DNA from 2 places in the Lysinibacillus sp. FSL P2-0066 genome. Region 1 is predicted to be linked to the other one. Evidence: riboswitches for the same ligand, from Rfam matches in the RefSeq annotation. Region 1 holds a riboswitch; the other holds the start of a gene.
The links. Region 1 has a riboswitch for cobalamin ahead of MKZ14_RS20770 (hypothetical protein). Riboswitches for the same ligand answer to the same signal wherever they lie in the genome.
Positions count from the first base shown of each region.

Region 1 (3,424 bases):
TTGCAATAACATCTTCCTCATTCACTTTTGCCCAGCTAGTCAGGTCAGAAAAAACATTATTAACATTAGCTGCATCCAATATTTCTTGTTGGAAAGTACTAGAGCCTGCTGTATAAATGTCTGGCTTAGGGCTAACCTCTAAATAAACATTTTTTGGCGTCTTTACGTCCTTCACCTTCGTTTGGACTTCAGCAATTTTCGCTTTAATCTCTTCGTTTAATTTATTTCCTTTATCCGCAACATCCATCACTGCAGCAATTTGTTCGATATCTCCATAAACATCTTCGAAAGTAGTCGCAGATTGAATAACAAACACTTTAATTCCTGCATCCTCAAGCGGCTTTAGTGCATCCTTATCACCGATTGTATAAGCAATGACAACATCTGGCTTTAACGCTATAATTCTTTCACTGTTAAAATTCATAGTATCAGAGACACGTTCAATTTTTTGTGCTTCCTCTGGGTAAGTATCGTACTCAGTTGCCCCCACAATTTTATCGCCAACACCTAAAGCAAACAAAATTTCAGTATTACTCGGTTGTAATGATACGACTGTTTTCGGTACTTCATTAAACTCTATTTCCACTCCACGATCATCTGTCACTTTATAGCTTGTTTTCTCTTCTTGTTGTATATCCTGTGAAGCTTCTTTATTTGTTGTATCTTCAGCCGTGCCACAGCCTGCTAATACCAGTGCAAGTAAGAGCACTGATAGCCATTGGAAATTAAATACTTTCTTCATTGTTATTCTCCTTTTTCTTTTTCATTGGGTAAGATTTACTAATAAATGGTATTTCAGCTATTCCTGCTTGCTGATTCATAAACACAGCCATAACAAAACATACATTAGCTAATAAGCCAAGGTAATCGAAAAGAATAGCAGGAACCTCTCGTTCTTCTGATACTTTGTGTAAGATACGATATGATTTTTTCGCTTCACTGCGGCAAAGATGTAGAGCAGCAGCGGCCTCTGTTCCTTGTGGTAAAACAAAACTTTGAATCTCTTCCTTCACATGGCGAACGTAAAAATCATACCGCTCACTTAACCAAGATAAATCCTCTTCAGTTACTGCTAATTTCCCACGAACTGAGCCATTTACATGATAAGCCATAGGTAAAATAAGCAATAAATCCTCAGCAACAACTTGAACATCCTCTTTTTTTACTGCAGCTAATGCAACTCCTAAATGTGTTGTAAGGCTATCTGTTCGAATTTCAAAATCTACCGTTGAAGCTTTCTCACGCATAAATGGATAACAAGAATAACGGGCATCTTTTTTCACTTGCTTCCCCCCTACTTTCTATAATGAAAAATTCTTACTTGAAAGGCATAAAAAAATCGCTCCTTTTGCAAAGGAACGACAAAAATAACATAATAAGTACCATCAAACTGGACATAGCCTATGTATTTGCCGTATATCCTCCTAGCTTCCGAGAAGTTTTTATACGTTCAAATAAAGGTCGGTCTCCTGGCTTGTACAGTTCATCACATGAAACAAATGAGTTATAAAGGACCTTCCCATCTTCTTTGAGACAGTGGTAAATCTTTATATTGGCTGTACTTACAGTTGCGGAAACAGCTCCGGTTTTTCACCGAATTCCCGATTATGCTAACTAGCACCTTTATTCTGCAAGAATATTTCATTTGTAAAGCAGTTTATCATATATGCTTCAGAAAAAATAGCTATACTTAGAATGGATAACTTTAAAATTACAGCAATATTGCTACTTTAAGAGAAAAATTAAAACTGTTTAATAAGTTTACTACAATAGTGTTTCAATTGCTTGTTCAATATCAAGCTGTGAATCTGTTGGTTCAAAGCGAGCAACGGTTTTACCATTAGCATCTACTAGAAATTTTGTAAAGTTCCAGCGAATATTACGACCATCTAAAAAGCTTGGAGCAAGTTGAACTATTGCTTCTGCCAGCATTTTCTCCTGCATACTTGCCTTCCCAAATTCGCGGTAATCCGCTTCATGCTTTAAATAATTAAAGAGTGGATGTGTTGCCTCTCCATTTACCTGTACAAGCTCAAAAATCGGGAATGTGACTCCATAGTTTACCTTGCATAGATGCTTAGTTTCCTCTCCATTTTCAGGATTTTGATGACCAAATTGATCACAAGGGAATCCAAGAACTACAAAATTCTCTTTTCCATATTTATCATACATTTTCTGTAAGTCTTCAAATTGATATGTAAATCGGCATTGGTTTGCCGTGTTAACAATTAACATTGTTTTTCCACGATATGTTTCCATCGATAAAATTTCACCATTAGGCTTTCGTACTAGATAATTATAAATGCTCATGCCATAACCTCTTTTTTTCATTCATTATAGTTGACTATTCTACAGTTCATCAAAGAATTTGCACAAAAAAACACCATCTCGCTACTTTGAACGGATGGCTGACTTATACTTCTTTTTATATTTAGCATCTTGTTCCTCATTAATTAAACGATGGGCAATGTCTAATAATTTCGAGTCATTCGTTTGATCATATAGCTTTTTAAATGACATAATAATATCCTGGCGAATAAGAGATGGCTGTTTTTCATCTATACATGTTTGAAATCTTTTAGCTAGATACGACACAACCAAATCTCTTTGTACCTGACCCGCTTGTCCAATTTTCCAAATTGCTTGTAATGCATGCCTCGCTGTAGCATATTGATCATCGTAAGTCACAGCCCAAATCTTTAAAAAATCCTCCAAGACCCTTTCTTCTGGATCACTTTTTGCAGCTAAAGCACATAAAATTTGTGCAGCACGTGCACGAGAATAACCATTATTGTATGTAAGTGCTTTTATTAGCTGTTCCCAAACTGCATATGTCCAATCTACAGGTTCCTGCATAATTTTCATTAATTCCTCGTAAGATTCATATTGAATATCGCGATCATGCTCTGTTAGATTACTAAAAAGTTGCAAAATCTCTTTTTCCATAATTTATCCCTACCTTTATTGTTTCAGAACGTAATAAAACTTGATTTATGGTACACTTAACTTAATTTTTTTCGCAAAGAAGGTGAGTTTATGAATAAATTTCATGCTAGGAAATTGATTTTTCGGTTGATTGTGATTTTATCACTACTTATAGCTGCCTATTTTGTTATCCCCGTATCCATGCCTTTAATACTTGCTGGGATTAGTGCATTTTTCTTAGAACCAATTGTCATGTTCTTTAAACGGAAATGGAAAATGTCACGGAAAATAGCAGTTGCTTTTATTTACATAGTGAGTGTTTTTGTTATTTCTATTATTTGCTATCTTTCCATTACACAAATTATGACGCAAATAATTTTACTGTCTAAGCAAGCTCCTTATTATATTTCCAAGCTATCAGATATGTGGCTTCATATGCAAGAAAATATTTCTAAATACACAGAAGACTTTCCACCTGAAGTAAGTGCTTCGCTTCAAA
Region 1 covers NZ_CP150202.1:4,179,399-4,182,822, forward strand. Annotated here, with positions in the region: gene MKZ14_RS20765 (cobalamin-binding protein) at 1-742, opposite strand, end outside; gene MKZ14_RS20770 (hypothetical protein) at 726-1,283, opposite strand; cobalamin riboswitch at 1,442-1,640, opposite strand; gene MKZ14_RS20775 (glutathione peroxidase) at 1,765-2,310, opposite strand; gene MKZ14_RS20780 (hypothetical protein) at 2,392-2,946, opposite strand; gene ytvI (sporulation integral membrane protein YtvI) at 3,037-3,424, shown strand, end outside.

Region 2 (3,424 bases), 970 kb from region 1:
AGTTAACAGATTTTGGTGAGCTATGTGCAGGTGATATTGATACGAGGGCAAAGTATACAGATCGACAGGGAGAGCCTCGCCTTCAAAGATATGATGCCTATGGTGAAGAGATATCAGAGGTTTGGGTTAATGATGGCTATAAAAAGACGATTGAAGAGACATATAATACAGGGATTGTCGGTTATGTACACAAGGATATTCCGCAGCTAGGTCACAAGGGTAATTATGTTTATAGCTTTGCGCAAGGTTATATGCTATCACATGCAGAGCCTGGTTTTTACTGTCCCGTAACATTGACGATGGCTACTGCCTATCTATTAGATCATTATGCGGATGAAGAGGTAAAGCAGCGTTTTTTACCACATGTTTGTGCAACAGGTGACACAGATTTATATGAAGGTGCGACATTTTTAACAGAACGTCAAGGAGGCTCTGATGTTGGTGCAAATGTGGTGGAGGCTAGAAAGGATGGCACTGCGTATCGTCTATATGGTGAAAAATACTTTGCCTCCAATGCAGGCATGTGTGGTGTAGCGATGGTATTGGCGCGACTAGAAGATGCGCCAGCAGGTTCCAAAGGCTTAACGTTGTTTGCAGTTCCATGGCGCAAAGAAGATGGAACAGCGAATCATCTACGTATTCGCCGACTGAAAGATAAACTAGGGGTTCGGGCTGTTCCCTCTGGTGAGGTAGAATTTGAAGGTGCACTTGCCTATGTTGTAGGAGAGCAAAATAAAGGGATTTATTACATGCTAGAAGCACTAAATCTATCAAGAATTTGTAATGCAGTCGCTTCAATTGGTATTATGCGCCGCGGCTTCTTAGAGGCAAAACATTATGTAACCAATCGACATGCATTTGGCAAGCCCTTAACACAATACCCTATGATTCAGGATGCTTTAGGTAAATTTGCAGCTAAGTTGCACGTGGAGGTAGCGACAGTTTTTGATCTTATTCAGTTATACGATAAAGTGACGAGTGGACAGGGAACACAGCAAGACCTTATTATGAATCGTTTATATATTGCCATTATGAAAAAGGAAACGGCAGAGCAAGCCGTTCATTATGCTAGTGAGGCAATTGAATTACACGGAGGTAATGGCTATATCGAAGACTTTGTAACGCCACGCTTATTAAGAGACGCGCAAGTGTTGACGGTGTGGGAGGGGACGGCTAATATTTTGGCCTTAGAACTCATTCGTTTGGTAGATAAGTTCCATGCCCATGAATTGTTTGTACATGAGATGAAGGAACGATTAGACAAATTAGCTGACAGCTCATTGGTACAAATCGTTAAAGAAAAATTGGAGGATATGTCTGCGAAACTACAACTCTTTAGCGCTTTAGACGAAGCGACGAAAACTTTTGAAGCAAAAGATATGGCGAAAAAGATGGCTCATCTTTATGAAAGTGTTGTAGCGGTTGAATGGGCACATAAATTTGGTGGGAAATATGAAAAACTTGCGGACGTTTATTTAGAGCAGACATGGTCATTAAGAGAAATGGGTGCTCAAATGAAAACAGTCCAATACTTTTCTGAAATTGTATAATAGCTTGGAAGTCGTCTTGAATGGAGGCGACTTCTTTCATTTTCATGTATAATGAAATCAACTGAATATTATAAAGGTTCTTTACTTAAGTAAAGTGAAAAGGGAAATCGGTGTAATTCCGATGCGGTCCCGCCACTGTAAGTGTGAGTTTTTTCAAATGATGCCACTGAATATTTCGGGAAGGCTTGAAAAATCGCAAGCAGCACTAGCCAGGAGACCTGCCTTTATAACGACATACAACCTACGAGGATAGGGTGGTGGATTTTGTATCAGTTTTTTGGTGCGATTTTGACCCCTCATCTTTCAAAGATGAGGGGTATTATTTTGATTAGAATAAGAAATATCGCACGGATCAACCAAGGAGGATTCACATGAAGAAATTTTGGAAAATAGGATTATCAGCATTTTTAGCAGTGGGCTTGCTAGCTGCTTGTGGACAGGAAGCAAAGGATAACAAGCCAGCTAATGAGCAGCAAACACAGCAAGAAAAGGCACAGGTGGATGAAGCAACATTCCCAATGACAATAACAGATGCCCTTGGTAAGGACATTACACTCGAAGCACCTCCGGAGAAAATTGTTTCACTTATTCCAAGTAACACTGAAATTCTTTTTGGACTCGGTTTAAATGATGAAATAGTTGGTGTTACTGACAACGACGATTATCCACCAGAGGCAGCTGAGAAGGATAAGGTTGGCGGCATGGAATACGATATTGAAAAAATTATTGCCTTAAAACCAGATATCGTTTTTTCTCACGAATCTAGCATGTCTCTTTCAGAAGAGGCTATTGCACAGCTTGAATCGGCAGGTTTAAAAGTATTTGTAGTAAAAAATGCACAAGACTTTAATGAAACATATACGACAATTGAGCAGCTTGGACGTGCTACAGGAAAATTACCAGAGGCAGAAAAAATTGTCGCTAATATGAAGGCTAAAGTAGAAGGAATTTTGACTAAAGTCAAGGACGTTGAACCAAAAAAAGTGTTAGTTGAAGCATCGGATGAGCCAGATATTTATACAGCTGGTAATGGCACATTTATGAATGCAATGCTTGAAATGCTCAATGCAGAGAATGTAGCTGTAGATGGCGATAATTGGTATAAAATTGATGCAGAGCAAATTATCGCGAAAAACCCAGATGTCATCGTGGTGACATATCATTATGTACCAGATATTTTAACGAAGATACCAAAACGTGCGGGCTTTGATACGATTAATGCCGTGAAAAATAATGCGATTGTGCAGGTAGATGAAAGCACAACAAGTCGTCAAGGACCACGTTTAGCAGAAGGTCTAGAAGAATTAGCAAAAGCGATCTATCCTGAGGTATTTAAGTGAAAAAAATAGCACTAGCCTATACACTAACATGTACGCTTCTTCTTATTAGCATCTGGTGTGGCGTAGCAATAGGCTCAGTTCATATTCCACTAGAAGTATTGTGGAATAAGGCGGTTGATGAAACAGCCGCCAATATCTTTTGGAAAATTCGTTTGCCTCGCGTGTTATTAGCGGGACTAGTAGGCGCATCTCTAGCTATTGCTGGAGCAGCATTCCAAGGTTTATTAAAAAATCCATTAGCAGATCCATATACACTAGGGGTTTCATCAGGGGCTTCTGTTGGTGCTGTTTTAACGATCTTTTTTAGTATTTCTATACCTGTTGTCGGTTTGTATGCGCTGCCAACCTTCAGTATGATTGGTGCTATCATCACGATGGTAGTTGTTATGAGCTTTGCTAGACTCGTAGACCGCTCATTGAAAATGGAAACGTTGATATTAACAGGTGTTATTTTTAGTTCATTTTTAGGTTCCCTTATTTCATTAATGATTGCCTTATCTGGTGAAGAATTACGTCAGGTAATAGGCTGGCTAC
Region 2 covers NZ_CP150202.1:538,393-541,816, forward strand. Annotated here, with positions in the region: gene MKZ14_RS02655 (acyl-CoA dehydrogenase family protein) at 1-1,550, shown strand, start outside; cobalamin riboswitch at 1,608-1,791, shown strand; gene MKZ14_RS02660 (ABC transporter substrate-binding protein) at 1,922-2,890, shown strand; gene MKZ14_RS02665 (iron ABC transporter permease) at 2,887-3,424, shown strand, end outside.
Region 2: linked by a shared signal. The riboswitch ahead of MKZ14_RS02660 (ABC transporter substrate-binding protein) and the one ahead of MKZ14_RS20770 (hypothetical protein) in region 1 are both predicted to bind cobalamin.